DNA from 2 places in the Stenotrophomonas sp. 24(2023) genome. Region 2 is predicted to be linked to the other one. Evidence: predicted binding sites of a transcription regulator. Region 2 holds the regulator's gene; the other holds the start of a gene.

Region 1 (15,901 bases), 1.8 Mb from region 2:
CTGCCGCCATCAACGGTGAGGCGGCTGCCATCGGCCAGCACCAGGGCGCGCCGCTCGCCGGGCGCGGTCTGGATGTCGCTGGCGGGCAGGCCGGGGTCCCATGCATACAGCCCGACCAGTGCCAGCAGGCAGCCTGCGGCGGTGCCGGCAAGCGCGGGCGTGCGCCGTGCCGGGCGCAGGGCCTGCGCGTCCGGCATCGGGAACAGCTGCCGGAGCGCATCGCGGTGGCGGTCGATCGGTGTTGCTGCGACCGCTGGCGTGGGCATGCCGTCGGTGGCCGTTGCGTCGTGGCGCTCGCGGGTGCCGGGCCTGTCGCGTGGCGTGTTCATGCCAGCCGCCCTGCGCGGCAGCTGGCCATGGCCAGGCGCAGGTGCCGTTCCACGGCCTTCAAACCGATGCCCATGCGCTGCGCGACCTGCGCCTGCGGTACCTCGTGGATCTTGTGCAGGATGAACACCTGGCGGCGACGGCGTGGCATCGCCTCGATGGTCGCGACCAGCCGCGCCAGTTCCTGTTCGCCATCCAGGCGCTGTTCCATCGCCGGTTGCGGGCAGGGCGCATCGGGCAGCTGCTGCCGTGCTTCCACCCAGTGTCGGCGCAGGTCTTCGGCACGGCAGCGGTCCACCGCGGCATCGTGGGCGATGCGTCGCAGCAGCGCGATCGGCTGCTGCGCATCGGTGCGTGCGGGGGCTTCCAGCAGCCGTACGCAGACATCGTGCACCACCTCGCGGGCCATGCCCGGGGCACCGAAGCGACGGCGCACGTAGGCCACCAGTTCGTCGTAATGGCGCACCAGCGAAGCAACCAGCGACGGGGCCGGTGGGGATGAGGGAGGCGGTGATGTCATGCGTCGGGCGGGAAAGGGCGGAAGGGCGTGCGCGAAGGCCCTGCATCCCTGCAGGCTGTTCCAATGTTAGTGCGAAGCATTCGCATCTGCTATCGTTAACACAATCGTAACCCGCGCCTCAGCCGCCGCTCCGGGCGTTTCCTCCCCAAGCAGGCCCTGCCATGTCCCTGATCGCCTTCCCCTCCCGCGCCCCCGCGCGCACGCTGCTGTCCGCCGCCCTGCTGCTGGCCCTGCCATTGGCCGCACACGCGCAGGCCCCGGCCGATGCCGGTGACGCCACCACCCTGGATGCGGTGCGGGTCAATGCCTACCGCACCACCACCCATACCTCCGGTGCGACCAAGACCGATACGCCGGTGGCCGAGATGTCCCGGTCGGTGTCGGTCATCGCCCGCGAGGAACTGGATGCACGCGGCGTGCAGAACCTCAACGAGGCCATGCGCTATGTCGCGGGCGTATCGCTGGAAAGCACCGGCATCGACAACCGCGTGGATGACTTCCGCATCCGCGGCTTCGATGCCGGCAGCTGGAGCAACAACGTCACCCTCGATGGCATGCGCGCGCCGCAGGGCGGGCAGTGGAACCGCACCATGGTCGACAGCTGGAACCTGGACCGCGTGGAGGTGCTCAAGGGCCCGGCAGCGGTGATGTATGGCCAGGTGGCGCCCGGTGGCATGGTCAACCAGGTCAGCAAGACCCCCACCCCGGACCAGCAGCAGGTGCTGCGCGTGGGCATCGATGGCAACGGCCAGTACAACAGCGCGTTCGACGTGGGGGCGGCCTCGGCCGACCAGCGCCACCTCGGCCGCCTGGTGGGCCTGTACCGCGATGGCGATACCCAGATCGACCACACGCAGCAGAAGCACGGGTTCCTGGCACCGAGCTACACCTTCCAGATGGCCGAGCACACCCGCCTGACCCTGCTGGGGCTGTACCAGCGCGATGACGGCGGTTCGACCTACCAGTTCCTACCGCAGGCAGGCACCCTGCAGCCGACCCGCTACGGCTACATGAAGAACACCACGTTCATCGGCGAACCGGGCTGGAACACCTACGACCGCACGGTATGGACCGCCGGCTGGCTGTTCGAGCACGCTTTCAACGCGCACTGGACGCTGAGCCAGAGCGCGCGCCGCACGCATGTGGATTCGACCTTCCGGACCGTGGTCACCAATGGTGGGCTGAACCCGGATGGGCGCACGCAGAAGCGCCGCGCCACCTGGGGCGAGGGCGATTCGCGCGGGGACACGGTGGATACCCGCGTGACCGGAAAATTCAGCACCGGCGCGGCCGAGCACACCCTGCTGCTGGGCGTGGACTGGCAGAAGGCCGATTGGACCGCCGCACGCGGCACGATGGGCACGCCGAACGACCAGCCCACGGCGATCGACATCTTCAACCCGGTGTACAGCGGCTACATTCCGGCCACCACCTCGATCGGCTACTCCGGTGGCATCAACCGCCAGACCGGCGTGTACGTGCAGGACCAGATCGCGCTGGGCGCGTGGCGCTTCACCGCCGGTGGCCGCTACGACTGGACCGATGATGACACCTGGGCACAGAACTACACCGTGGCCACCGGGGTCTACGCGCCACGCGTACCCAGCCGCATCAAGAACGAAGCGTTCACCGGCAATGCCGGCGTGCTGTTCGTCACCGACAGTGGCTTCACCCCGTACCTGAGCTACGCCGAATCCTTCCAGCCGGCCAGCAGCACTATCCTCCAGTCGTTCACGCGCACCCCCTTCGATCCGGTCACCGGCAAGCAGTGGGAGGCCGGCGTGAAGTACCAGCCGGCGCGCATCGATGGCCTGGTCACGCTGTCGGCCTACGACCTGCGCCAGCAGAACATCCTCGTCGACGACCCGGACATCGGCCACATGAACTGTGGCAGCACGGGCAACGCCCGGTGCCAGATACAGGGGGGCGAAGGCCGGGTGCGTGGTGTGGAACTGGAAGGGCGGATCACCCCGCTGGCCGGCTTCAGCGTGATCGGTGCGGCCTCGTGGATGGATTCGGAGGTCACCCGCAGCACCAGCGGCTACACCGGCAAGCAGCTGGCCATGGTGCCGGACTGGACCGCGGCGCTGTGGGGCGACTACACCTTCCAGGCCGGCGCGCTGGAGGGGCTGAGCCTGGCGGCGGGCGTGCGCTACAACGGCCAGAGCTATGGCGACAGCGCCAACGCGTTCCACATTCCGTCCTACACCCTGTGGGATGCGGCCATCCGCTACGACCTGGGCGCCATCGGTGGCGTGGGCACGCTGCTGTCCATCAACGCCAGCAACCTGGCCGACAAGCGCTTCGTGTCCACCTGCACCGGGGTGTCCTCGTGCTACTACGGCACCGGCCGCACGGTGACCGCCACCGCACGTTTCAGCTGGTGATGCCCGGCCGGACGGCGCCGTGGGGGCGCCGTCCGCGTGAAACGTGAATGCGTTCATAAATTCACGCGATCGTAACTGGGGGTGTTTGCGTTTATCTGCAGTTAACTTTCTGGTTGATCCCCGAACACAGGAAGTTGCCCGATGAACCACCCGCTGCTTGGCCGTCCGTCCCGCACCCGTTCCCCGCTGCCCAGCGCCCTTGCGCTTGCCGTGACCAGCTCGCTGCTGTTCGCCGCTGCCCTGCCGGCGCAGGCCCGCCCGTCGATCGAGGACTGGCAGCAGCAGCGCCAGTGGCAGGCCGCCTGGTCGTCCTCGGCCGGTGTCCAGGCCGACATGCCGGCGCCAGCGCCGGCCGCCGTCCCCGGGGATGCCCCCACGGCGCTGCTCGGCAACCCGGGTGACCCGGCCAGCTGGCGCAGCACCGAATTCAACACGGACTGGGGCCTGGGCGCGATCAACGCCGATTACGCCTATGCGCGCGGGCTGACCGGCCAGGGCATCCGCCTGGGCGTGTTCGACAGCGGTACCGGCCTGGACCATCCCGAATTCGCCGGCAAGAACCATCGCAGCATCCGCGTGGCCGACCTGCTGGCCGATGGCACCCGCTGCACCAACACCACCGTGGTCCGCGGCCCGGCGGCCTGCTTCGCCAGCGATGGTGATGATGTGCAGGTCAGCTATGTCGGCTACAACGCCAACGTGCCGGACAACATCCGCCGCATCATCGAATCCGGTGCATACGTACAGCCGGGCATGCAGTTCGAGATCCACGGCACGCACGTGTCCGGCACCATCGCCGCCAACCGCGATGGCAACGGCATGCATGGCGTTTCCTTCGGTTCGGACCTGACGGTCGCGCGTCTGTTCTCCAACAGCGTGCGCGAGTGGCAGCGCACGGCCCAGGGCTACCAGGTGGTGACGCTGGGCGCGGTGGGGCCCAAGCTCAGTGCCTTCGAGGACATGTACGCGCAGATGAACGCACAGGGCGTGCGTGCCATCAACCACAGCTGGGGCCTGGTCAACGAACCTGCCAGCGCGCAGGAACTGGACGAGATCTACAATGACCCGGGCGACCGCGCCTACCTGAACACCTTCGCCGAGGGGTCGCGCACGCGCGGCATGATCCAGGTCTGGGCGGCGGGCAACACCAACAGCGTCATCCCGACCCCGGCCCAGAGCCCCATCGCCGGCATGTACGCGACCCTGCCGCGTGCCTTCGCCGAGATCGAACCGTACTGGCTGAGCGTGGTCAACGTCGGCACCAACCTGACCCTGAGCAGCCGCTCCAACAAGTGCGGCCTGAGCGCCAACTGGTGCCTGGCCGCGCCGGGGTCGGACATCGTGTCCACCGCCTATGGCGCCGATTCCAACCTGGCCGGCAGCGTGGGCATCGATGCCAACGGCAACGTCAGCCTGGACATCCAGCAGCGCGTGGCCACCTATGGCTATGCCCTGCTCAGCGGTACCTCGATGGCCGCCCCGCACGTCACCGGTGCGCTGGGCCTGCTGTTCGAACGCTTCCCCTACCTGGACAGCGCGCAGGTGCGCGACATCCTGCTGACCACCACCACCGACCTGGGTGCACCGGGCATCGATGAGATCTACGGCTGGGGCCTGCTGAACCTGCGCAAGGCCATCGAAGGCTATGGTTCGCTGCGGGTGGATACCAACGTGGTGATGAACCAGAAGGCCGGCGGCCTGAAGGTGTGGGAGGGCGATGCGTGGGATGACTGGACCAACGACATCGGCGGCCCGGGCGCACTGACCAAGAGCGGCATCGGCTGGCTGCGCCTGAGCGGCAGCAACACCTTCAATGGTGCGGTACTGCGCGAAGGCACGCTGGAATTGAACGGCAGCAACACGCTCACCTCCGCCGTGGATGTGCAGGGCGGCCAGCTGCTGCTCAACGGCAGCCTGGTGTCCACCGCACTGAACACGGCCGGCGGCCTCACCCAGGTCAGCAGCACCGGCGTGCTGAAGGACAGCAACCTGACGATCAACGGCGGCGTGGTGTCCTTCAATGGCACCCAGACCGGCGGCACCACCTTCGTCGGCGCCAACGGCGTGCTCAAGGGCACCGGCCAGCTGGGCAGCACCACCGTGGCCGGCACCATCGCGCCGGGCAACTCCATCGGCACGCTGACCATCAACGGCGATTACGTGCAGACCGCCACCGGCATCTACGCCGCCGAACTGGCCCCGGGTGGTCGCAGCGACCAGCTGCGCGTGAACGGCACCGCCACCCTGGGCGGCACCCTGGTCGCGCTGCCCGAACCGGGCGTGTACTACCTGGGCGAACAGTTCAACTTCATCACCGCCACCGGCGGGGTGAACGGCCAGTTCGCCAAGACCGACTTCAGCGCGTTCTCGCCGTTCCTGAAGTTCAACCTGGCCTACGCCGCCAATGGCGCCCAGATCGATGTCGTGCGCGGCAACGCACTGGCCAGCGCCGCAGTGACCGGCAACCAGCAGGCGGTGGCCGCCAGTGCGGACACGCTGGCGATCGCGCAGGGCCTGCCGCGGCCGCTGACGCAGCTGTTCCCGCAGCAGCTGGGCGCGGCCCTGGATGGCCTGAGCGGTGAACTGCATGCGGCCACCCCGCTGGCGTTGCTGCAGGACAGCCGCCAGGTGCGTGATGCCGCGCTGGCCCGCGCCCTGCCGGCCCGCGCCCCGGGCGATGCCGGTGACACCCACAGCGCAGCCTGGGTGCAGGTGACCGGTGGCAACAACCGCCTGGATGGCACGGCCAACACCGCACGCACCGAAGCCAACAGCCATGGCGTGCTGGTCGGCGTGGACCATGATTTCGGTGGCTGGCAGCTGGGCGTGCTGGCCGGTGGCGGGCGTACCGACATCAAGCAGGCCGACGGCCGCGCGGCGCGTTCGAAGGCGGACAACACCCATCTGGGCCTGTATGTGGGCCATGCGTGGGGTGCGTTCGGCCTGCGCGGTGGCCTGGGCTACAGCCGCCATGACATCGACAGCACCCGCCAGGTTGCTTTCCAGGGCTTCAGTGACAGCCTGTCGGCCAGCTATGACGCCACCACGCGCCAGGCCTTCGTGGAGGCGGCTTACCGCTTCGGCGGCCGCGAGGCCGGGCTGGAGCCGTACCTGCAGCTGGCACGCGTGGAAGTGGATGTCGATGACGTCCGCGAGCGCGGCGGTGCAGCCGCACTGCACGGCCAGGTGGGCGACACGCGTACCACGCTGGCCACGGCCGGCGTGCGCTTCGACAAGGGGCTCAAGGCCTCGTTCCAGCAGGACAGCTGGCTGCACGTGCGTGGCGGCCTGGGCTACCGCCGCGCCAGCGGCGACCGTGACCAGGTTGCCCAGCTGGCCTTCAGCGGTGGCAGCGCGTTCGCGGTCAGCGGTGCGCCGCTTGCCGATGGCGCCGTGGTGGCCGAACTGGGCCTGTCGGCCTGGCTGAGCCCGCGCCAGCAGCTGGAACTCGGCTACAGCGGCCAGTTCGGCGATGAAAGCCGCGACCACGCGGCCAACCTGCGCTGGTCCGTCCGCTTCTGATCCGCACCGCCCTGTGCAAGGGCATTGGGCGGCCTTCGGGCCGCCCTTTTTTTTGGAGCATGGCAGGTGCCGCCGGCAGGACGATTGCCGATGCAACCGTACGGCTGCAGCTCAATGAATCCTATCGCCGCTGTCGTCATCGACGCCTAGAATCAGGACATCCCGGTAGCTCCCGGGCGCTGTGAGTGAATGGATTCAATGAAGATCCTGTTGACCGGAAGTTCCGGACGCATCGGCCGCGCCATCTTCGGCGCGCTGGCGTCCACGCATGAGGTGGCGGGGCTGGACCGCAGTCCTTTCGCGACCACCCGCATCATTGCCGACATCACCGACCGCGCGGCGCTGGAGCGCGCCGTGCAGGGCGTGGATGCGGTCATCCACACCGCCGCGCTGCATGCGCCGCACGTGGGGCTGATTCCCGATGCCGTCTTCCAGCAGGTGAACGTGGAAGCCACGGCCACGCTGGTGCAGCTGGCCCGCGATGCCGGCGTGCGCCGCTTCGTGCTGACCAGCACCACGGCGCTGTACGGGCATGCCGTGGTGGCCGGTGGCTGCCGCTGGATCGACGAGGATGTCGCGCCGCTGCCGCGTACCATCTACCACCGGACCAAGCTGCAGGCCGAAGCGGTCGTGCAGGCGGCGGCCAGCGAGACCTTCGCCGTGCGCGTGCTGCGCATGTCGCGCTGCTTCCCGGAACCCCCCGAGCGCATGGCGATGTTCCGCCTGCACCGCGGCATCGATGCGCGTGATGTGGCGACCGCGCATGCAGCGGCACTGACCAATACCGGGGACTGCTTCCAGCGCTACCTGGTGGCCGCGCCCACGCCGTTCCTGCGTGGCGACTGCCTGGCACTGGCCAGCCACCCGCGCCAGGTGCTGCAGCAGCGGGTGCCGCAGCTGCTGGCCGAGTTCGACCGCCGGGGCTGGCCGCTGCCGCTGTCCATCGACCGGGTCTACGACGGCAGCCGCGCGCGCCAGGCGCTGGGCTGGCAGCCGCGGTTCGGGCCGGAGGAAGTGCTGCACCAGTATGCGGTGGGCAGCATCGAGGTGCTGCCACGCGCGCAGTGGATCGGCGACCGCGTGGCTGAATGATGGGCCGTGGGGCCGCCCCGGCGGCTCAACCTTGTCCGTCCCAGGCCGCTATCAGCGTGCACGGCCACCGTGGCCGCGCCTTGGTCCTGCCACGGAACCCCCTTCCATGTCTCCGTCCCGCCACGCTGCCGCCGCCCGTCCCGGCAGCATCGCCAACAAGTTGATGCTGGGCACCGCCCTGGTTGCACTGCTGTGCTTTGGCATCACGGCCCTGTTGATCTACCGCCAGGCCAGTTCGGCGCTGGTGGCGGCGTCCCGGCAGACCATGGCCAGCGAAGCCGCCGCCGAAGCCCGCCAGGTGGCCGCCGACCTGGGCACGGCCTTTGCCAGCAACGATGCCATGGTGGAAGCCGTGCTGGCCCAGCGCGCCCGTGGCGATGCGCCGGACCGGGCCAGCCTGGCGGCGATCCTCGGGCGGCAGCTGCAGGCGCACCCGGAGTGGCTGGGCAAGAGCACCATGTGGGAAGCCAATGCCTTCGATGGCAAGGATGCGGATTTCATCAACACCGAAGCGCACGATGCCAGTGGCCGCTTCATGAGCTACTGGGCCTGGCAGGACGGCAGGCCGCAGCAGTCGCCGATGACCGACTACACCGAAGCGGCGGACGGTTCAGCCGACTGGTACATCGTGCCCAGCCGCGACAGGCAGCCCAAGGTGAGCGAGCCCTACGCCTATGACATCGGCGGCAAGCAGGTGCTGATGAGCACGCTGACCACGCCGATCATCGATGGCGCCGGCACGTTCCTGGGCGTGTTCACCGTTGATTTCTCGCTGGCGGCCCTGCAGAAGCATCTGGCGACGCTGACTCCGATGGGGGCCGGCCATGTCGAACTGCTCTCACCCAAGGGCGTGGTGCTGGCCTCGGCCGACGCCGCCGAGATCGGCAGGCCGCGCCATGATGCGCTGACCCAGCGCATGCTGGCGCAGATTGCTGCCAACCGTGCCTTCGAGGCATTTACACCGGATGCGGCCGGCAACGTGCGCCTGTACGTGCCGCTGCAGGTGGGCGATGCACCGCAGCGTTTCGCACTGGGCGTGGTGGTGCCGCATGCGGTGATCGTGGCCCAGGCGCGGCAGCTGCTGTGGATCATCCTGCTGGTGGGCGTGGTGGCCGCGCTGGCGCTCAGTGGTGGCGTGTACCTGCTGCTGCAGCGGTTGGCGATCCGGCCGCTGGCGCAGGCCGTGCGCGTGGCAGGTGATGTGGCCGCCGGGCGTCTGGATTCCACCCTGCCTGCAGCCGGCAATGACGAAGTGGGGCGCCTGCTGCTGTCGATGCAGGCCATGCGTGGCCAGCTGCAGGCGGTGATGGCCGCGCAGGCGGAGATGGCCCACCGGCATGCGCAGGGCGAGTTGAGCTACCGCATGGACGCGCGCGCCTTCCCCGGCGAGTACGGGCGCATGGTGGCCGACAGCAACGCGCTGGTGGCCGCCGGCAACGCGGTCACCCAGCGCCTGGTCGAGGTGATGCAGCGCTATGCGGTGGGCGACCTGAGCGTGGACATGGAGCCGCTGCCGGGCGAACGGGCGGCGTTCACCGCGGCGATGGCCACCACCAAGGCCAACCTGGGGGCCATCAACGAGCAGATCCAGCAGCTGGCGGCTGCAGCGGCGGCCGGCGATTTCGCCGTGCGTGGCGATGAAGCGCGCTTCGAGCACGATTTCCGCCGCATGGTGGCCACGCTGAACACCATGATGCAGGTCAGCGATGACAACCTGGCCGCCCTGTCCACGCTGCTGCAGGCCATCGCCGCCGGCGACCTGACCCTGCGCATGCAGGGGCAGTTCCAGGGCGTGTTCGCACGCATGCGTGATGATGCCAACAGCACGGTCGAGCAGCTGACCGGTATCGTCGGGCAGATCCAGCAATCGGCCGCCAGCATCCGCCTGGCGGCCGGCGAGATCGCGGCGGGCAACAACGATCTGTCGCGGCGTACCGAGCAGCAGGCCGCCAACCTGGAAGAGACCGCCGCCTCGATGGAGGAACTGACCTCCACCGTGCGCCAGAATGCCGACCATGCCGTGCAGGCCAACCAGCTGGCCGCCTCGGCTGCGGCTGTCGCAGGGCAGGGCGGTGCGGTGGTCAGCCAGGTGGTGGACACCATGGCCAGCATCGAGGCCTCGTCGCAGCGTATCGCCGACATCATCGCGGTGATCGACGGCATCGCCTTCCAGACCAACATCCTGGCGTTGAACGCCGCCGTGGAAGCGGCACGGGCCGGTGAACAGGGCCGCGGTTTCGCCGTGGTCGCCAGTGAAGTACGCGCGCTGGCGCAGCGGTCGGCCGGTGCCGCACGCGAGATCAAGGGGCTGATCGATACGTCGGTGGCCCAGGTCGGGCAGGGTGCGCAGCTGGTGCACGGCGCGGGCCGCACCATGCAGGACATCGTCGGCCAGGTGGGCCGGGTGAACGCGATCATGGCCGAGATTTCAGCGGCATCGCGCGAGCAGAGCGCCGGCATCGAGCAGGTCAACCAGACCGTGGTGCACATGGACGAAGCCACCCAGCAGAACGCCGCGCTGGTGGAAGAAGCCACTGCGGCCGCACGCGCCATGGAGGAACAAGCCGAACAGCTGGCGGTGGCGGTGGCCCGCTTCCGCCTGCAGGCCGCACCGGCCGCACGCCGCGCGGCGTGAGCCAGGCCTGCAACGACGACGCCCGGCCGGGGCCGGGCGTCATCAAGCCGCAACAGGACTGCGGCGGATCAGGTCAGTGCAGGGCTGTCAGAACATGCCTTCGAACGGGTTCCAGCTGGTCGAGCCGCGCACCTGGTCGAGGTAATAGTTGTAGTTGGTGCTGAACGCCACCAGCAGGTTCAGTGCCACGAACACCGCCCGCCCGACGAAATCGGGCAGGAACGCGGTGACCAGCACCAGGGCGACGTTGATGCCGATCAGCATCAGCGCCTTGCGCCACATGCCCAGGATGAACAGGTAGATCGCGCCGAAGAACAGCGCGAAGAAGTTGATGTTGATCTTCAGGCGCTCGCCGAACGGCAGTGCTTTCCAGGCCTGCTTGAAGCCGGCTTCCTTGGGGCTGCCGTGCTGCTGGAAGAAGTTGAAGCGGAACTGCCACTTCGGGCTGAAGCGGGAAAGGTCGATCATGTTCATCAGGTAACGTCCGTGTTGGTAATCGTTTTCATCCTAAAGATGACGCATTCAGCCCGCCAGTGGCGACCGTCAAAAATGTGACGGTAGGCAGCCTTGATCGGCGTTTTTGTTCAGCTTTGCCGTCACCCACCTGCCGTCTTTTTAGGGTAGGGTGCGCAGTTCCGCCGCTGGCCCCGCTGTGTCCGGCCGGCAGCGGGATGTCCTTGGAGGTTGCATGACCACACCTGTTACACCGGAAAACGCACCGGGACCGGTGCTGCTGCCCACGCCCGAAGTGGTGCAGGCACAACAACTGCTCGCCACCCAGCAGCTGGCGGTGGCAATGCGCCGCGCGCGCGCGGCGGCCACGCAGGAGACGGCGGACGCCGTTCCCGACCCGACCTGACGTCCCCCTGCGAAGATCGCGCTGGCCACCGGCCAGCGCGATCACGCCGGCCTTCAGAAGCGCGCGGTGATACCCAGGAACCAGCTGCGCCCGGCCACGAAGTAGTCGGCGGCGCCGTCGGCATACACCTTCTTGCCGGCCAGGTTGCTCACGCCGCCACGCAGGGTCAGCACCTCGTTGACGTTCCATGCCGCGGTCAGGTCATACAGCGTGTACGCCCGCAGGAAGGTGCTGGCCACGCCGGTCTGCTTGCCGGTGTACTGCGCTGACAGGCTGCTGGAGAACGCTGCACTGGGCGTCCAGTCCAGCGACGAGTAGCCGGCGAATTCGGGCGTGTCGATCAGGTTGCGGCCGGTGGTCAGGTTTTTCGCTTCCTTCATCCAGGTGGCCGAGGTGCGCCAGCGCCAGTGTTCACCGAAGCGCACGTTGACGTTGCCTTCCATGCCCGCCGTGCGGGCGCGCGCGATGTTGGTCATGCGCGTCCACCAGTAGCCGTTGAAGTAACCCAGTGCGGCGTACTCGATCTTGTTGTTGAAATCGGTGTGGAAGTAGGTCACGCCCGCATCCAGCACGTCGTTGTCGAAGCTGATGCCGATCTCGCGGTTGGTGCTGGTTTCCGGGTCAAGATCCGGATTGCCGGCCATGTAGCAGCCACCGCGCACGTAGCCCAGCGGGATCAGCGAGGTGCAGCCACGGCCACCGGACTGGGTGGCGGCACTGGGGGCATTCTCGGTCAGGCTGGGGGCGCGGAAGCCCTTGGACACGCCGCCGCGGATCGTCCACTGTTCGCCCGGGTGCCAGACCAGGTAGGCCCGTGGACTGACGTGGCTGCCGAATTTCTCGTGGTGGTCCAGGCGCGCGCCCAGGGTCAGGGCCAGCGTGCGGTGCAGCTTCAGTTCGTCTTCAACGAACAGCGCCCAGGTGTCCACCTGCAGTTCCGAGCCGCGTACCGGGTTGCCGGCGTAGTCGATCGGGGCCTGGCCGATGGTATCGGTGTTGGTCAGTTCCTGGCGCTTCCACTGGCCGCCGACGGCCAGCTGGTGGTCCACGCCCCAGGTGAACGGTGTGGACAGGCTGCCCTCGACAATGGTGTCGGTGGCTTCGGAGCGGCCGGTGGGGCCGATGTCGTTCTTGTACTCGGTGCGGTAGGCGCTGATCTTCGAGGTACCGAAGTCCCAGCTGCCATCGTGGGCCAGGCCCAGCGAGGTGCGCTTGAGTTCACTGGCGCCCCAGGCGCCGTCGCCCTCCCGTTCCAGCGCCTGGCTGGCGAAGGCCTGCTGCACGCCGTGGCCGGCTTCCAGCGAAACCGTCTGTCGCTCGCTTGGCCGCCATTCCAGCAGCGCGTCCACGTTGCGGTCCTTTTCGCCGGCATAGGCATTGCCGGAAACGCCGCCGTTGGAACTGTCCGAATCGCGGCGCATGCTGTTGGCGCCGATGCGCAGGCCCACCGTTTCGCCCAGCGGACCGGAGAAGGTCGCGCCGATCTGCTGGGTGTCACCGCGCTTGTCGTCCTGCGGGCGGGTGTAGCTGTGGGTGGCGCTGCCGCCCCACTGCTTGCCGATGCGCTTGGTGATGATGTTGATCACCCCGCCCATCGCATCGGAGCCGTACAGCGAGGACATCGGCCCGCGCACCACCTCGATGCGCTCGATCTGGTCCGGCGCGATCCAGTTCAGGTCCTGCCGGCCCAGGTCGGGGCGGTAGTTGGTCGAGGCCGAACTGCCCATGCGCTTGCCGTCCACCAGTACCAGCGTGTAGTTGGACGGCATGCCGCGCAGCTTGATCTTGGATTGTTCGCCCACCGCGCTGAGGCCACCGGTCACGCCGGGCACGCGGCTGAGCAGGGTGGCCAGGTCGTGCACCGGCTGGCGCTCGATGTCTTCGCGGGTGATGACGCTGATGCTGGCCGGGGCATCCTTGATCAGCTGCTGGTAGCCCGAGGCGGTGACCACCACGGTGTCCAGGTCCTTGGTCGAGGCGTCGGCGGCGGTGGCGGCCAGTGCAGGCAGCGGCAGCAGGCAGGCGGTGGCCACGGCGGCGGCCAGGCGGGTGCGCAGCGGGCGCACGGGGGCAATGAGGTTGGCAGGCATGATGACTTCCGTAAGAGGGGGAAGACCCGTGCGGAAGCGGCATGCAGGCGGCACCAGGCCGCGCCCCTCCCTGGGTCGTCGGGCGCGCGGTACAGGACCGGCGCGGCTGGGTGGGTCGCGCGGCGTTGCCGGGACCTGCCTGGTTAACGTAATGATAACCGTTCTCGTTTGTTACGTGCCAGTACCGGCGGTTACGTCCGGTGCCGGCAGGCGCTGGCGGCGGGCCGGGCCTGCTGTATGCTGAATGGGCGAAAACACCGGGCGATACCTTCGCACCCGGCTTACATCCTGACCCCTAGACTGGGCCGCCTTTTCGTATCCGCCCGTTGGAGATCGCGTGGGTTCCGGTAGTGACAGACATCGACTGCGACGCGGCCCCGGGCCGGCGCAGCCAGGACAAGTACGCGCGCCCGGACGGCGCGCCAGGAGCTTCCACGCGCGGGATGCGGCCAGGGCGGCCCTCTGCGTGGGCCGGACGGTGTAGCTGATGACCACCCAGACCCCCATCGCCGGGCATGATGCAGGCCAGGCCCTGCTGCCGGCCGAATCACCGTTGGCGATGCCCGAGCAATCCCTGCGCGAGGGCAGCCTGCACGTACAGCGGCACCGTACTTCCCCGCGCATGATCGGCCTGCGTCGGCTGTACATCCTCGGCGGTACCGTGGCGATGACCGCCGTGGCCACGCGGATGATGTGGCGCGTGCTGTCGGTCAACGGGATCAGCGTGCTGGAAGCCTGCCTGCTGGTGCTGTTCGTCGGCCTGTTCGCCTGGATCGCGCTGTCCTTCGCCAGCGCCGTGGCCGGCTTCCTGACCGCGGTGTTCGATCGCGGCTACCGGCTGGGCATCGACCCGGACATGCCGTTGCCGGTCGTGCACAGCCGCACCGCGCTGCTGATGCCCACCTACAACGAAGACCCGCGCCGCCTGCTGGCCGGCCTGCGTGCCATCTACGAATCGGTGGCCGAAACCGGGCAGCTCGACCGTTTCGATTTCTTCGTGCTCAGCGATACCCGCCGCGAGGACATCGCCCACGCCGAGGAGGCCGTGTTCGCCGAACTGCGCGATGCCGTCCCCGATGGCCATGCCCGCCTGTTCTACCGCCGCCGTGGCGACAACAGCGGCCGCAAGGCCGGCAACATCGCCGACTGGGTGCGCCGCTTCGGTGGCGCCTACCCGCAGATGCTGATCCTGGACGCGGACAGCCTGATGACCGGCGACAGCATCGTGCGCCTGGTGGCCGGGATGGAACACAACGCCGATGTCGGCCTGATCCAGACCCTGCCGGCGGTGATCGGCGGACGCACCCTGTTCTCGCGCATGCAGCAGTTCGGTGGCCGCGTGTATGGCCCGGTGATCGCCCGTGGGGTGGCCTGGTGGCACGGCGCGGAAAGCAACTACTGGGGCCACAACGCCATCATCCGCACCCGCGCCTTTGCCGAGCAGGCCGGCCTGCCGGCGCTGCCGGGCCGCAAGCCCTTCGGTGGCCACGTGCTCAGCCACGATTTCGTGGAAGCGGCGCTGATGCGCCGTGGCGGCTGGGCCGCGCACATGGTGCCGTACCTGAAGGGCAGCTACGAGGAAGGCCCGCCGACCCTGACCGACCTGCTGGTGCGCGACCGCCGCTGGTGCCAGGGCAACCTGCAGCACGCCAAGGTGGTCGGCAGCCGTGGCCTGCACTGGATCAGCCGCACCCACATGCTGATCGGCATCGGCCATTATTTCACCGCGCCGATGTGGGCCATGCTGATGCTGATCGGCATCGCCGTGCCGCTGTTCCAGGATGGCATCGACTTCAACGCCCTGCTGCACCTGTCGCCCAGCGTGTACTGGCGCTCGCAGGACGAAGAGCAGGTGGTGCGCCTGTTCGGCGCGACGATGGTCGTGCTGCTGGCCCCGAAGGTGCTGGGCTACCTGGCCATGCTGCTGGACCCGGTGGATCGCCGCGGCTGTGGCGGCGCCATCCGCGCCTTCATCGCCATGCTGGTGGAAACCGTGCTGGCTGCACTGATGGCACCGGTGGTGATGTACGTGCAGTCGCGCGGCGTGGCCGAAGTGCTGTCCGGGCGTGATTCGGGCTGGGATGCGCAGCAGCGCGATGATGGCAAGATTTCCTGGTGGCAGCTGCTCAGGAGCTACGGCGGGCTGGGCGTGTTCGGCGCGTTCATGGGGGCGCTGGCGTGGGCGGTGTCGCCGCCGCTGGCCGTATGGATGTCGCCGGTGATCGCCGGCATGGTACTGGCCATTCCCGTGGTCGCCCTGACCTCCTCGCGTGGCCCGGGCAGCTGGATGCACCGCTGGGGCCTGCTGGACATCCCTGAGGAGAACACGCCGCCGCCGGTGCTGGTGCGTGCCGCCCAGCTGCGCCGTGAGGCCGCCGAAAAGCCGCCGCTGTACTGATCGGCGGCCACCGGCGGCATAATGCGGCCCAGATGCCTTGGAGTCGCAACATGCTGCAGACCGTGGAACAG
Region 2 (15,901 bases):
GAATCGCTGGTCGAGCACGCCCCGCATGCGCAGGACGCGGCCACCCTCACCGCCGCCGTGCGCAATTCGCTGGGCCGCTTCATCGTGCAGGAAATCGCCGGCATGTCGCCGGAGCTGCCGGTGTTCACCCTCAACCCGCAACTGGAACGCGTCTTGCAGGAGTCCACCCAGGGCAACGGCGCCGCGCTGGAACCCGGTCTCGCCGAACGGCTGCACCAGAGCCTTGCCGACTGTGTCAGCAAGCAGGAAGCCCGCAACGAGCCGGCGGTCGTGCTGGTACCAGGCCCGGTGCGTGCCGCGCTGGCACGGCTGGTCCGCCACAGCGTTCCGTCGCTGTCGGTGCTGGCCTACAGCGAGGTGCCGGAGGACAAGCGCCTGAAGCTGGTCGGCACGATCAGCTGAGCCGCCCCTCCGACGCGCCAGAAAACAGACACCATTTTCACTACACCGCAGCACACCGACACCGAGGGGAACCCGAACCGTGCAGACCACCGACCACCCGCGTTCTCCCGCTCCCACTCCGCCGACTTCGTCCCGTGACCACAGCATGAAAATCAAACGATTCGTTGCCGCCGACATGCGCTCGGCCATGAACCTGGTGCGCAAGGAACATGGACCCGATGCGGTGATCCTGTCCAACCGCCGGATCGAGGAAGGCATCGAAATCGTCGCTGCAGCCAACTATGACGAGAGCGCCGTGCAGCGAGCGCTGGAAGCCTCGCGCCGCGATGTGGCCCCGCCCAGGCCGGCCAAGCCGCGCAGCGCCGCCGATGCGATGATCGCGGCCGTCACCCGCCGCAAGACCGCTGCCCTGGCCCCGGACCCGGTGGCCGCCACCACCTCGGCCGTGGCCGCCCTGGCCCGCGCCGCCGTAGGTGCCACCGGCCGCACTCTGGACAGTGCCGACGAAATCGTGCCGACCCGCGGCAGCAGCGGCTTCGCCGAAACCTTGGCACGGGCCAGCGTCAATGAACCGGCACTGCCGGAACAGATCTTCACCCCGTTCGCTGCCGCCGACAGCGCGGCCGGGCAGGCCGCCGAACCGGCGGCAGCCAGTGAACCGGTGCCGGCCCCCAACCGCGCCCGCTTCATCATCGACCCGCCGCTGGATGAGGCCGCGACCGCTGCCGTCGCCACGGCCGCGTCCCTGCCGCCGCCGCTGCCGCTGCCCTCTTTCGCCGTGGCCGCCGCGCCTGCGCCCGGACAGGACATCGCGCCCGCCGTGGCGGCCGGCACCGAAGCGGCGGTCACCGCCCCCACGGTCGTCGCCCCGCCGACGCTGACCCTGGTGGCCCGCGACGAAGAAGAAATCCGCCAGCTGCGCCAGGAGGTGGCCGGCATGCGCCATGTCATCGAGCGTGAGATGAACCGCTTCACCGACGAACGCCTGCGTGGCAGCCCGGTCCGTGCGGCCGCACTGGACCTGATGGACGAATACGGGTTCGACGCCGGCATCGCCCGCGACGTGGCCATGCAGATCCCGCTGGAGACCGAAGCCCACCGCAGCCGCGGGCTGATGCTGGGCCTGCTCTCGCGCAAGCTGCCGATCGCCCCGGCCGATCCGCTGGAGGAAGGCGGGGTGATCGCCCTGGTCGGCCCGACCGGCGCCGGCAAGACCACCACCATCGCCAAGCTGGCCTCGCGCTTTGCCGAAAAGCACGCCGCCCGCGACGTCGCCCTGGTCACCACCGATACCCTGCGCATCGGCGCCCGCGAACAGCTGTACGGCTATGGCCGCCAGCTCGGCATTGCGGTGCACGAAGCCGGCAGCGGCAGCGACCTGGGCCAGCTGCTGGAACGCCTGAAGGACTACAAGCTGGTCCTGATCGACACCGCCGGCCTGGGGCCGCGCGACCGCGCCCTGGCCGCACAGCTGCAATGGCTGCGTGCCGCCCACCAGGTCCGCACCCTGCTGGTGCTGCCGGCCAACACCAGCTTCGGCGACATGGACGAAGTCGTCCGCCGCTTCGGCGCGGCCAACCTGCAGGGCCTGGTCCTGAGCAAGCTGGACGAGACCGGCCGCTTCGGCAGCGCCCTGTCGGTGGCCGTGGACCACCAGCTGCCGATCACCTGGGTAACCGACGGGCAGGACGTCCCGGAGGACCTGCACCGGGCCAGTGCAGCCAATCTCGTACTTCGCCTTGAAGATTTGCGCCGAGCGGCCGATATGCCCTGCAACCCGGAGTTGAACCATGCCGTCGCGTGAATACGCCAAGCTGACCAAGAACTTCCCTTTGTCGGCCACCCGCAGCCAGCCGCTGGGCCCGGTCCGCACCATCGCCGTCACCGGCGGCAAGGGCGGCGTGGGCAAAACGAACGTTTCGGCCAACCTGGCCGTGGCGCTGGCCGGCATGGGCAAACGCACCCTGCTGCTGGATGCCGACCTGGGCCTGGCCAACATCGACGTCATCCTGGGCCTGAACCCCACGTTCACCCTGGCCGACCTGGTCGCCGGGCGCTGCTCGCTGGAAGACGTGATCGTGGAAGGCCCCAACGGCGTGCTGGTGGTCCCGGCCGCCTCGGGCCGCCGCCACATGGCCGAGCTGCAGCCGGCCGAGCACGTGGGCCTGGTCAACGTGTTCTCCGAACTGGAACGCGAGCTGGACATCATGGTGGTGGACACCGCCGCCGGCATCACCGACGGCGTGCTGACCTTCTGCCAGGCCGCGCAGGACACCGTGGTGGTGGTCTGTGACGAGCCGGCCTCGATCACCGACGCCTACGCGCTGATCAAGGTGCTCTCGCGCGAGCGCGGCGTGGACCGCATCCAGGTGGTGGCCAACATGGTGCGCGACCCCAACGAGGGCCGGGTGCTGTACGAAAAGCTGGTGCGCGTGTGCGAGAAGTTCCTCGCCGACGTGTCCCTGAACTACCTGGGCTGCGTGCCGCAGGATGACTGGCTGCGCCTGTCGGTGCAGCGCCAGCAGCCGGTGGTCAAGGCCTACCCGTCCAGCCCGGCCGCGCAGGCGATCACCGAGATCGCCCGCCGCACCGCCCGCTGGCAGGCCCCGACCGAGCCGCGCGGCGGCGTCGAGTTCTTCCTCGAACGCATCCTCAAGCAGCGCGGGGTGGCCGCATGAAAGCCGCCGCCCAGTACAAGGAGGTCCAGCGGGCCGCTGCGACCGACTGCATCACCCAGCATTCGGACCTGGTGCGGCGCATCGCCCACCACCTGGCCGCACGCCTGCCGGCGAGCGTGGAGATCGACGACCTGATCCAGGCCGGCATGATGGGCCTGATCGAAGCCTCGCGCAGCTACGATGCCGACCAGGGCGCCTCGTTCGAGACCTATGCCTCGATCCGCATCCGCGGCTCGATGATCGACGAGATCCGCCGGGGCGACTGGGTGCCGCGCTCGGTGCACCGCCGCGCACGCGATGCGGCTGCCACCATCCGCCGGCTGGAACAGGCCAGCGGCCGTGCCGCCAGTGCCACCGAAGTGGCCGCCGCCATGGAGATGCCGCTGCCCGACTACCTGCGGCTGATGGAAGATGCTGCACGCGGCCAGGTGCTGAGCCTGGAATCGCGCATCGAGGACCAGGGCGAGCTGGACACCATCGCCCAAGGCGGCCCGACCCCGCAGCAGGTGCTGGAGCGCGGCGAGTTCGGCCGCGAGCTGGGCAAGGCCATCGGCCACCTGCCCGAGCGCGAACAGCTGGTGCTCTCGCTCTATTACGAGCAGGAACTGAACCTGAAGGAGATCGGCGCAGTGCTCGGCGTGAGCGAGTCGCGGGTCTGCCAGATCCATGGCCAGGCGGTCCTGCGCCTGCGCGGCCGCCTGAAGGTGTTTGAAGCCGCCGACGCCGGGCTGGAACAATGAATCTGTTCAGGGCGGCCCACGCCGGCCCTGAAGAATGAACAACAAAGGAAATCCGTTTTGAACAAGAACATGCGCATCCTGATCGTCGACGACTTCTCGACCATGCGTCGAATCGTCAAGAACCTGCTCGGCGACCTGGGCTTCACCAACACGGCCGAAGCCGAGGACGGGCATGCGGCGCTGGCACTGCTGCAGAGCCAGCCGTTCGATTTCGTGGTCACCGACTGGAACATGCCGGTGATGACCGGCATCGAGCTGCTCAAGGCCATCCGCGCCGACGCCAAGCTCAAGACCCTGCCGGTACTGATGGTGACCGCCGAAGCCAAGCGCGAGCAGATCATCGAAGCCGCCCAGAGCGGCGTGAACGGCTACATCATCAAGCCGTTCACCGCGCAGACGCTGGAAGAGAAGCTCGGCAAGATCTTCGAACGCCTGGCGGCCAGCGCCTGATGGACAGCACGGTCGACAGGAACGCACTGGCCCTGCGCCTGCAGGAAGCCCTGGACGCGCTGGAAGCGGGTGATGAAAGCGCCTGGCGCCAGCAGATCGACGGCCTGGTGGCGCTGCGCACCCAGCCGATGATGGCCGGCCTGAGCCGCCTGGCCCGCGAACTGGGCCAGGCCCTGGGCGAACTGCCGACCGTACCCAGCGATGCCGGTGAGCTGGACGACGCCTGCGCGCGCCTGGACCACGTGGTGGCGATGACCGAACAGGCCACCCACCGCACCCTGGACCTGGCCGAGGAATGCCGCACCCTGACCGAGCAGCTGCGCGCCGATGGCCTGCAGCCGGACCAGGACGTGCAGCTGGAGCGCATCCGCCACAACCTCACCGAAATCGCCCTGACCCAGAGCTACCAGGACCTGACCGGGCAGATCATCCGCCGCGTGGTCGGCATCGTGCGCCGCGTGCATGAAGGCTTCGGTGCGCTCGGCCTGCCGCCGGAACAGCACCGCCGCGAAGAACCGGCACTGGCTGGCCCCGCAGTCAAGGGCGTGGACCACCACGCCGTCTCGCAGAACGACGCCGACGATCTGCTGTCGGACCTGGGGCTGTAACCATGGCCGCCCTGTCCGACGACATCGCCGCCGATTTCATCATCGAGGCCCAGGAAATCCTGGACCGCCTCGGCGAACAGCTGGTGACGCTGGAACAGGCGCCGCAGGACAGCAACCAGCTCAATGCGGTCTTCCGCGGTTACCACACCCTCAAGGGCGGTGCCGGCTTCCTGGGCATCACCGCCATGGTGGAGCTGTGCCATGCCGCCGAAGAAACCCTCGGCATGGCCCGCTCCGGCCAGGCCGTGCTGCAGCCGCATCACTTCGACGCCGCCCAGCAGTCGCTGGACTACCTGCAGTCGATGCTCGATTCGGTCTCGGCCGGCACCGAGCCGGGCTATGCCCCGCCGGAGCTGATCGCACAGTTCGATGTGGCCGGCACCGCGCCGACCGTCACCCCCTCGCCCGCCAGCACCCCGGCCCCGGCCGCGCCCGCCAGCGACCTCATCACCGAAGACGAATTCGAAGCCCTGCTCGACCAACTGCATGGCGGCAAGGCACCGACGGCGGTCGCCGCACCGGCCAGGGCCGACGACGGGCTGATCAACGAAGACGAATTCGAAGCACTACTGGACCAGCTGCATGGGGGCGCCGCACCCGGTGCGCGGCCGGTGGCGCCGGCCGCTGCCGTTGCCCCCGTGCCGATGCCGCGCCCGGCCGCCGTGCCGGCACCGGCCAGCAAGCCAGCGGCCAAGCCACTGGCCGAGGCCGAGCACACCGTGCGCGTGGACACCAAGCGCCTGGATGCCATCGTCAACCTCATCGGCGAACTGGTGCTGTCGCGCAACCGCCTGAAGACCCTGCGCATCCGCCTGCGCGACGAGGAACTGGACCGCGCGGTGTCCACGCTGGACATCGCCACCGCGCGCCTGCAGTCGGCCGTCATGCGTACCCGCATGCAGCCGGTGGGCAAGGTGTTCTCGCGCTTCCCCAAGGTGGCGCGCGACGTTGCCCGCAACCTGAAGAAGGAAGTGGAACTGGAACTGGTCGGCGCCGAAACCGAACTGGACCGCAACCTGGTCGAGGCACTGGCCGATCCGCTGGTGCACCTGGTGCGCAACGCCATCGACCACGGCATCGAGATGCCCGACCTGCGCGAAGCGCAGGGCAAGCCGCGCAATGGCCACGTGCGCCTGTCGGCCCAACAGGAAGGCGACTATGTCAGCATCGAGGTGCAGGACGACGGCGCCGGCATCGATCCGGAACGCCTGCGCCAGAAGGCGCGCGAAAAGGGCCTGATCGACCCGGAAGTGGCCGCGCGCCTGAGCGGGGAAGAATGCCTGCACCTGGTGTTCCTGCCCGGCTTTTCCACCAAGCAGGAAGTCACGGACATCTCCGGCCGTGGCGTCGGCATGGACGTGGTGCAGTCGCGCATCCGCGAACTGAGCGGGCAGATCCAGATCCAGTCCGAACTGGGCCGGGGCAGCCGCTTCATGATCCGCGTGCCGCTCACCCTGGCCATCCTGCCAACCCTGCTGGTGCAGGCCGGCGAGGATGTCTATGCCCTGCCCCTGGCCCGCGTGATGGAAGTGCTGCATGCACCGGCCACCTCGCTGGGCTGGTTCGATGGCCGCGCCGTGCTCGACCGCCGCTCGCACACCCTGCCCCTGGTGGACCTGCGCCACTGGCTGGACGTGGAACCGATGCCGGCCACGCTGCTGACCATCGTGGTGCTGCAGGCCGGCGAAGCCCGCTTCGGGCTGGTGGTGGACCAGGTCCGTGGCCGCGAGGAAGTGGTCATCAAGCCGCTGCCCAAGGCACTGCGTGGCCTGCGTGGCTACGCCGGCGCCACCCTGATCGGCGATGGCCGCATGGCGTTGATCCTGGATGTGGACGGCCTGCGCTGACGCCCGCCGGGCCCGGCCCGGCGAACCCAAAACTGTGACTACCGTCTGTACGCAATCTCCCGGTGTCTCAAGTCCCATTCACACACGCCGATACCGGAACCATGGATAGACTCAGCCTCATCGGACTTTTCCTGGCGTTGGCCTCGCTGGTCGGCGGCAGCATCCTCAAGGGCGCCGGCCTGGCGTCGTTGTGGTCGCCTGCTGCCTTCGTGATCGTCATCGTGGGGACCGTGGCGGCCATCCTGCTGCACACCACCCCGGCCGTGTTCAAGCACGCCTTCAGGATCATGCGCTGGGTGATCCGCCCGCCGCACAGCGATCGCCGCGAACTGATCCAGCAGATCGTGGAATGGAGCAACATCGCCCGCCGCCAGGGCCTGCTGGGCCTGGAAGCCCAGGTCGATGCGCAGCAGGACCCGTTCCTGCGCAAGGGCCTGCAGCTGCTGGTCGATGGCGTGGAACCCGAATCGATCCGGCACATGCTGGAAATCGAACTGAGCAGCCAGGAGCACCAGGACCAGGCCGCGGCCAAGGTGTTCGAGGGCATGGGCATCTACGCCCCGACCCTGGGCATCATCGGCGCCGTGCTCGGCCTGATCGCGGTGATGAAGAACCTGGCCGACCCCAGCAAGCTCGGCCACGGCATCGCCGCCGCCTTCACCGCCACCATCTACGGCATCGCCTCGGCCAACCTGCTGTTCCTGCCGGTCGCCGCCAAGCTCAAGGCGGTCATCGCCCACAACAGCCGCGACCGGGAAATGGTCATCGAAGGCCTGATCTCGATCGCGCAGGGCGAGAACCCGCGCAACATCGAAACCAACCTGTCCGGCTTCCTGCACTGACATGGCCCGCCGCAAGCGCCACGAAGAACACGCCAACCACGAGGCATGGGCCATCCCCTATGCCGACCTGATGACGTTGCTGCTGGCATTCTTCGTGGTGATGTACGCCATTTCCTCGATCAACGAGGGCAAGTACCGCATCATGGCCGACGCGCTGACCGATGCCTTCGGCGGCGCGCCGCGCACCATCAACCCGGTGCAGGTCGGCAACAAGCAGGTCCAGGGCGGGGGCTGGGACAGCCCCTCGGTCATCAAGTCCGGCACCCGGATCGGGCCGTCCGCACCCGCCCCGTCGCACGACCCCACCCTGCTGCCATCGATGGCCTCGCAGATGCGGGTGCCGGTCTCGGTGCACAACCAGGAACAGCTGGCCCGTGCCGAGCGCCAGCTCAACAGCATCGCCGACCGCCTCACCGCCGCACTGTCACCGCTGATCGACCGCGGCATGATCAGCGTGCGCCGCACCGAGCTGTGGATCGAGGTGGAAATCAACAGCGACATCCTGTTCCCGACCGGCTCGGCCGCACTGGACGTGCATGCCCGCGACACCCTGGCCAGCCTGGCCGGCGTGCTGCGCGATGTGCCCAACAGCGTCCGCGTGGAAGGCCACACCGACAACGTGCCGATCGCCACCGCGCAGTTCCCCTCCAACTGGGAACTGTCGGCCGGCCGTGCGGCCAGCGTGGTGCACCTGTTCGCCGACCAGGGCGTGCAGCCCTCGCGGCTGGCGATGGTCGGCTACGGCCAGTTCCGTCCGCGCGAAGAAAACAGCAGCGCCGAAGGGCGCAACCGCAACCGGCGGGTGATGGTCATCATCCTGGCCGACACCAGCCATGCCGTGGACCCGCTCGGCGCCCGCCTGAATGCCGCCACCGGCAACGCCGGCGCGACCGATGCCGCGCCCACCGCCCCGGCATCCCCTGTTGTTTCCCCCACTGCACCGGTGCGGTTGCCACCGGTGCCGGCCGGCAGCCGCGTAGGCGCCGCCGTTCCCCCTGCAATGAAGGAGTGAGTGCGATGCGCATCTGGGCAGTCGCCAACCAGAAGGGCGGCGTTGGCAAGACCACGACCACCCTGGCCCTCGGCCGCGGCCTGGCCGCCGCTGGCCACCGCGTGCTGTTGATCGATCTGGATCCGCATGCATCGCTGACGCGGGCATTCGGCGTCGCCGCCGAACCGCCCCCGCCGGGTGTACTGGACCTGTTCGCCACGCCGCCGGCGGAGCTGGCCACGCTGCGCCAGCCCAGCGCGATCCCGGGCCTGGACCATGTGTGCGCGCAGCCGGCGCTGGCCACCCTGGAACGCCGCAGCGCCAACCAGCCGGGGCTGGGCCTGGCGCTGCAGAACGCGCTGGCCCGCCATCAGGGCCAGCACGACTACATCCTGCTGGACTGCGCACCGACGCTGGGCCTGCTGATGATCAACGCCCTGGCCGCCGCCGACCGCCTGATCATCCCGACCCAGGCCGAGCCGCTGGCCCTGCACGGCCTGGACGGCATGGTGCGTACCGGTGAAATGGTCGAACGCTCGCGCCGCCGCCCGCTGCCGATCTCGATCCTGCCCACGCTGTTCGACCGCCGCACCCGTACCGGCAACGAATCGGTGCGCGCGATGCAGGACCGCCACGGCAGCCGGGTCTGGGAAGACGCCATTCCGGTGGATACCCGCATCAGCAACGCGGCCGGCCTGACCCAGCCGGTGCTGGGCGATGATTACCCGGGCCGCGGCCTGGCCGCCTACCGCCGTGCGCTGAACTGGGTACTGGCCGAAGACGCGCGGGTACCGGAACAGGAGGCGGCATGAGTACCGTCGGCGCGCTGGACGATTACCTGGAAGCCCTGCTCGGCGACGCGGCAGCGGCCGCCCCTGCCACACCCGCTGCACCGGACCGCGCACCCGCGCAGGCCAGCAGCGTGCCGGGGGATACGCCCGAACTGGAAGCCGCATTCGAGGACGCTCTGGCTGCGATGCAGGCACCTGCCGCCGTGGCCATGAGTGAACCCGCGCGCAGCGTGCCCGGCGACACGCCCGAACTGGAAGCCGCGTTCGAGGAAGCTCTCGCTGCGATGCAGGCACCTGCCGCCGTGGCCATGAGTGAACCTGCGCGCAGCGTGCCCGGCGACACGCCCGAACTGGAGGCCGCCTTCGAAGAAGCCTTCGCCGCCGCGCAGCAGGCCGCCGCACCGGCCGTCGAACGCGAACCCACCTGGGACGACCTGCCCGATGAGGTGCTGCACGAAACCGCGCCCGTCGTCGCGGCAGCGGCAGCACCGGCACGCGAGCCAACCTGGGACGATCTGCCCGACGAAGTGATCTTCGAGACCGCGCCGGGCGACAGCAGCACGCTGACCCATGCCGACAGCCCGGGCCTGCAGGCCGCGTTCGACGTCGCCGCCGGCGTCGCCGCACCCGTGGCAGCCGCGCCTGCAGCGGCCCCGGCCGCGCCGCTGCGCCCTGTCGCTCCTGCCGCCCGCGCACAGCCGGCGCGTCCCGCACCGGCCGTCCCCGCGCAGGAGGCCCCGGGCCGCCCGTCCAGCTGGCAGGAACTGCAGGCCCAGAACACCCGTCCGGCCAGCAGCCCGCACCCGCAGGGCCGCCGCGCCGGTGAGCGCACCTCGCGCTGGCTGCGCCTGCGCTGCGGCAGCCAGGCCTACGCACTGGAGCTGCTGAAGGTGCAGGAAGTGGTCCTGCCCGTGCCGCTGCTGCCCCTGCGCGGCACCGCCCCGGCCATGCTGGGCATCATGAACCTGCGTGGCCAGGTGGTGCCAGTGATCGACCTCGGCCTGCACCTGGGCACCTCCCCGGCCGCCGAAGATGCGCAGACCCGCATCGTGGTACTGGAAGAGGATGGCGAGACCCTGGGGCTGCGTGTCTCGGCGGTGGAAGATGTCGCCAACCTCACCGATTCGCAGATCGAACCGCCCGATACCGCGCGCATCTGCCAGATCTCCAACGATATCTTCCGCGGCGTGGCCCGCGTCACCCAGCGGCCGATGATCCTGCTCGACGCCACCCGGCTGTTGAATTGACCCCATCCACGCATGGCGTGGATCTACCCGGCCACGCGCACACCCACGCCCCGCGTGGATGCCCGCCTCCTGTAGATCCACGCCATGCGTGGATGCCTTCCACGGAATCCCCCTAAAGAACCCCCACGGGGTGCCGTTATAGATCCCGGAACCGTTTGTCCGGAGCAACGATGAGCACTGTCGAACTGGGTGAAGACCTTGGCATCGAGGCCAGCACCGAGCTCAAGAACCGCCTGGCCCCCCTGCTGGAACAGGCCGGCGCACTGACCCTGGACGCAAGCCAGGTCGGTCGCATCCACACTGCCGCCGTGCAGGTGCTGTGCGCCTTCGTGCAGGCCCGCCGCAACGCGGGGCTGGACACCGCCTTCCAGGGTTGCACCGCAACCTTCCGTGACGCCGCGCGACTGCTGGGCGTCACCCAGGCCCTGGGCCTGGACGTACCCCATGACAACCTGAAATCTGTGGAGAACGCTGCATGAGCGCACGTATCTTGGTGGTGGACGATTCGGCGTCGATGCGCCAGATGGTCTCTTTCGCCCTCACCTCGGCCGGTTTTGCCGTCGAAGAAGCCGAAGACGGCGCGGTCGCGCTCACTCGCGCCAAGGGCCAGCGCTTCAACGCGGTGGTGACCGACGTCAACATGCCCAACATGGATGGCATCGCCCTGATCCGTGAACTGCGCCAGCTGGCCGACTACAAGTTCACCCCGCTGCTGATGCTGACCACCGAATCGGCGGCAGACAAGAAATCCGAAGGCAAGGCCGCCGGCGCCACCGGCTGGCTGGTCAAGCCGTTCAACCCCGAACAGCTGGTCGCCACCGTGCAGAAAGTGCTGGGCTGATCGCCCCACCGCCCCGCCCTCCTTCCCCGCTTCCGGACCGCCACCGCCATGAGCATGGACCTGCAACGCTTCCACGCCACCTTCTTTGAAGAGAGCCGCGAAGGGCTCGATGCAATGGAGGCCGGCCTGCTGGCCCTGGAATCGGGGCAGCAGGATGCGGAGATCATCAACTCGGTGTTCCGCGCGGCCCACTCCATCAAGGGCGGCGCCGGCACCTTCGGCTTCGATGCGATCGCCAGCCTGACCCATGTGCTGGAAACGCTGCTGGATGAGCTGCGTGCCGGCAAGCGTGCCCTGGAACCGGCGGCGGTGGATGCCATGCTGGCCTCGGTGGACGTGCTGCGTGCCTTGCTGCGCGAGGCCGAGCACGGCCAGCCGGCCGACCCGGCTGCCGTTGCTGCGGTGAAGGCACGCCTGGAAGCCGTGCTGTCCGGCCAGGCTGCCCCCGGCGCGCCGGCCGCTGCGGCCGCCAAGGTCGATGACACGCCCGAAGCCTGGCAGATCGGCTTCGTGCCGGCGCCGTCGCTGTTCATGAGCGGCAATGATCCGCTGCGCATCATCCGCGAACTGGAACACCTCGGTGCGCTGCAGGTGGCTGCGCGCATGGAACGCCTGCCCGGCTTCAGCCAGCTTGATCCGCTCGAAGCCCACCTGGCGTGGGATCTGGGGCTGGTCGGCAAGGTGCCGCGCAGCAAGATCGAAGATACCTTCGCCTGGGTGGTGGATGACTGCGAACTGGACATCCGTCCGGCCGCGCCGCCGAGCCTGGCGACCCAGGCACCGCCGGTCACTGCACCGGCACCTGCCGCCGGCCCCGCTGCTGCGGCACCTGCCGCGCCGGCCGCCGCAGCCGGCAACCATGAGGCGGAAACCTCCATCCGCGTCAGCGTCGACAAGGTCGACGCCCTGATCAACCTGGTGGGCGAACTGGTCATCACCCAGGCCATGCTCAAGCAGGTCTCCAATGCCATCGACCCGGTCCATGCCGAGCGCCTGTTCGCCGGCCTGGACCTGCTCGAACGCAATACCCGCGACCTGCAGGAAGCCGTCATCGGCGTGCGCATGCTGCCGGTGGATGCGGTGTTCCGCCGCTTCCCGCGCCTGGTCCGCGACCTGTCCACCCGGCTGGGCAAGCAGGTACGCCTGCGCACCGTCGGCGAAGGCACCGAGCTGGACAAGGGCCTGATCGAAAAGATCGCCGACCCGCTGGTGCACCTGGTGCGCAACTCGATCGACCACGGCCTGGAAATGCCGGACGTGCGCCGCGACGCCGGCAAGGACGAGACCGGCACCATCACCCTGGCCGCATCGCACCAGGGTGGCCACATCGTGATTGAAGTCAGCGACGATGGCCGCGGCCTGAACCGCGACAAGATCCTGGCCAAGGCGCTCGAGCGCGGCCTGAGCGTGCCGGACAACCCCACCGATGCCCAGGTATGGGACCTGATCTTCCAGCCCGGCTTCTCCACCGCCGATGCCGTCACGGATCTGTCCGGGCGCGGCGTGGGCATGGACGTGGTCCGCCGCAACATCCAGGCGCTGGGTGGCGAAGTGCAGCTGGAAAGCCAGTCCGGCAACGGCACCCGCGTGCTGATCCGGCTGCCGCTGACGCTGGCCATCCTTGATGGCATGACCGTGGCCGTGGCCGGTGAAACCCTGATCCTGCCGCTGGCCTACGTGCTGGAAGCCCTGCAGCCGCAGGCCGAGGACATCCGCACCATGGCCGGCGACGGCCGCGTACTGCGCGTGCGTGGCGAGTACCTGCCGATCCTCTCGCTCAGCGAGTACTACGGCTACGGCGAGCGCGCCCCCGGCAGCGAATCGCTGGTGGTCGTGGTCGAAGGCGACGGCCAGAAGATCGCGCTGGAAGTGGACGAACTGGTCGGCCAGCAGCAGGTCGTGGTCAAGAACATCGAGAACAACTACCGCCGCATCGGCGGCGTGTCCGGCGCCACCATCCTCGGCGATGGCCGGGTGGCACTGATCGTGGACATCGGCGGCCTGGTCCGCTCGCTGCGGGTACCGCAGGCCGCCTGAGCCTGCCGCGAGGCCTGCACGCCGCCCGTGAATGCACCGGGCGGCGTTGCCCTGGCCGATCCACGCCCCGCCGCCACGCGTGGTTGAAGCGCCGACCGTCCCGGTAGATCCACGCCATGCGTGGATGAATCACCGACGTCCCCACCGCCATGCATGGCATGGCGTGGCGCTACACCCCCTACGCGCCATGTCACCACGAACTGCGACCTCCGTCGCCGGCCTGATCCTGCCGGAATCGGCGCAATCCCCTCCAATCGTTACGCACGAAAGGGATTGCGCCCCCGTTCCATCCGCCGCCGAATGTGACATCCGTCGCTAAAGTGCATCGCCACCGCGCCGTTATCCGCTGTGACGGCGCGCAGTAGTCCTTCGCTGTACCCCCTCCGTCGGTCCCTTCCGCAACCCCACCCGTGCCCGCGGCCCTGCCGCAGGCGCATTGCCCTGCCCTGGAGCATCTGCATGAAGTGGTTCCACGACCTGCCCATCGCCCGCAAGCTGGCGCTTGGCTTCACCCTCACCACCCTGATGACCCTCGTCCTGGGCATCTTCGCCCTGCTGCGCCTGAACGAGTCCAATGCCCAGCTGGCCGACATGGCCGGCAATGACATCCCCTCGGTACAGCACCTGGGCGAAGCGCGCTCGCAGCTGGGTGAGTTCCGCACCTTTGAACTGGCCCAGCTGAGCATGCTGGACCAGGCCGACAAGGTGGCCGACTACAACAAGCGCATGGATGCCACTGCCGATGTCGTGCGCAAGGAGCTGGCCAGCTATGCCGCGCTGCCGGCCAGCGACAGGGAACGTGCGCTGTACCAGGTGGTGGCCAATGCCACGGCGGCCTACTTCGGCGCCAACGCGGAAATGCGTGCTGCCGTGGCCGCCGGCGATGGCGCATTGGCCCAGCAGGTCTCGGATGAGAAGTCGCGCCCGCTGCGCCGCAAGCTGTTCGACGACCTCAAGGCACTGGGCAGCTTCCTCGACGAGCAGATGGCCGCCAAGCTGGACGCCGCCAACGCCACCCACCGCACCAATGTCATCGCCATCATCACCTGCATCGTCCTGCTGCTGGTGCTGGCCGTCGTGCTGGCCGTGGTGATCTCGCGTGCGGTCACCGGACCGCTGGGCAAGGCCGTGCAGGCCATCCAGGCGGTCTCGCGCGGCGACCTGAGCGTCACCACCGTGGCCACCAGCCGCGATGAGGCCGGGCGCATGCTTGCCGCCACCGGCGAGATGACCGCGATGCTGCGCCGGTTCTCGCAGGAAACCCAGCGGATGGCGCAGATGCACGCCGGCCCGGACATCAGCCACCGCATCCCGGAAGACTTCCCCGGCGTTTACGGGCAGCTGGCCGCTGGCATCAACACCGTCATCTTCGAACACCTGGATGCCATCGCCGATGCCATCGATGTGCTCAACCAGTACGCCATCGGCAACCTCACCCCGGATGCCCGCCGCCTGCCGGGCAGCCGTGCGGTACTGCACGAATCGATGGATGCCGCCAAGGCCAGCCTGCTGGCCATCAACACCCAGATCCAGCAGCTGGCCGCCGCCGCGGCCGCGGGCGATTTCAGCCAGCGCGGCGATGCCGATCGTTTCGCCCACGATTTCAAGCTGATGATCGAGCAGCTCAACACCATGATGCAGGTGGCCGATGGCAACCTGGGCCAGCTGTCGCACCTGCTGCAGGCCATTGCCGAAGGCGACCTGACCGCACGTATGGACGGCCAGTTCCACGGCGTGTTCGCCACCATGCGCGACGATGCCAACACCACGGTCACCCAGCTGACCCGCATCGTCGGCGGCATCCAGGCCGCGGCACGCAGCATCAACGGCGCTGCTGGCGAGATCGCTGCCGGCAACAACGACCTCTCGCGCCGTACCGAACAGCAGGCCGCCAACCTGGAAGAAACCGCCGCCTCGATGGAGGAACTGACCTCCACCGTGCGCCAGAACGCCGAACACGCCCGCCAGGCCAACCAGCTGGCCATCGGCGCGCAGGGCGTGGCCTCGCAGGGCGGCGAGGTAGTCGGCCAGGTGGTCACCACCATGTCGGCCATCGAAGCCTCCTCGAAGAAGATTGCCGAGATCATCTCGGTCATCGACGGCATCGCCTTCCAGACCAACATCCTGGCGCTGAACGCCGCCGTCGAAGCCGCCCGTGCCGGTGAACAGGGCCGCGGCTTCGCCGTGGTCGCCAGCGAAGTGCGTACCCTCGCCCAGCGCTCGGCCGCCGCCGCCAAGGAGATCAAGGGCCTGATCGATGATTCGGTGGCCAAGGTCGGCGACGGTTCCGCCCTGGTGCACAAGGCCGGCGAAACCATGGGCGAGATCGTCGCCTCGGTACAGCGCGTGACCGACATCATGGCCGAGATCTCCGCCGCCTCGCAGGAGCAGTCCGCCGGCATCGAGCAGGTCAACCAGACCGTGGTG

What was found. Region 2 encodes FliA, which starts transcription of late flagellar genes. Its sites were predicted from a motif close to TAAAGTTTNNCNNNCNNNGGCCGATAA; they were not measured.
Region 1: the regulator FliA is predicted to act here: its motif matches at 7,874-7,900, upstream of Q9R17_RS05740 (methyl-accepting chemotaxis protein).

The regions. Positions count from the first base shown of each region.
Region 1 covers NZ_CP133160.1:1,292,509-1,308,409, reverse strand. Annotated here, with positions in the region: gene Q9R17_RS05765 (FecR domain-containing protein) at 1-329, opposite strand, end outside; gene Q9R17_RS05760 (RNA polymerase sigma factor) at 326-847, opposite strand; gene Q9R17_RS05755 (TonB-dependent siderophore receptor) at 1,009-3,234, shown strand; gene Q9R17_RS05750 (autotransporter domain-containing protein) at 3,376-6,756, shown strand; gene Q9R17_RS05745 (NAD(P)-dependent oxidoreductase) at 6,955-7,848, shown strand; gene Q9R17_RS05740 (methyl-accepting chemotaxis protein) at 7,955-10,483, shown strand; gene Q9R17_RS05735 (DUF2628 domain-containing protein) at 10,571-10,957, opposite strand; gene Q9R17_RS05730 (hypothetical protein) at 11,172-11,342, shown strand; gene Q9R17_RS05725 (TonB-dependent receptor) at 11,396-13,432, opposite strand; gene mdoH (glucans biosynthesis glucosyltransferase MdoH) at 13,920-15,830, shown strand; gene Q9R17_RS05715 (dienelactone hydrolase family protein) at 15,881-15,901, shown strand, end outside.
Region 2 covers NZ_CP133160.1:3,991,962-4,007,862, reverse strand. Annotated here, with positions in the region: gene flhA (flagellar biosynthesis protein FlhA) at 1-402, shown strand, start outside; gene flhF (flagellar biosynthesis protein FlhF) at 548-2,206, shown strand; gene Q9R17_RS18270 (P-loop NTPase) at 2,193-3,080, shown strand; gene Q9R17_RS18265 (RNA polymerase sigma factor FliA) at 3,077-3,820, shown strand; gene cheY (chemotaxis response regulator CheY) at 3,878-4,270, shown strand; gene Q9R17_RS18255 (protein phosphatase CheZ) at 4,270-4,878, shown strand; gene Q9R17_RS18250 (chemotaxis protein CheA) at 4,881-6,725, shown strand; gene Q9R17_RS18245 (flagellar motor protein) at 6,827-7,567, shown strand; gene motD (flagellar motor protein MotD) at 7,569-8,579, shown strand; gene Q9R17_RS18235 (ParA family protein) at 8,585-9,370, shown strand; gene Q9R17_RS18230 (chemotaxis protein CheW) at 9,367-10,596, shown strand; gene Q9R17_RS18225 (STAS domain-containing protein) at 10,767-11,075, shown strand; gene Q9R17_RS18220 (response regulator) at 11,072-11,437, shown strand; gene Q9R17_RS18215 (chemotaxis protein CheA) at 11,486-13,474, shown strand; gene Q9R17_RS18210 (methyl-accepting chemotaxis protein) at 13,934-15,901, shown strand, end outside.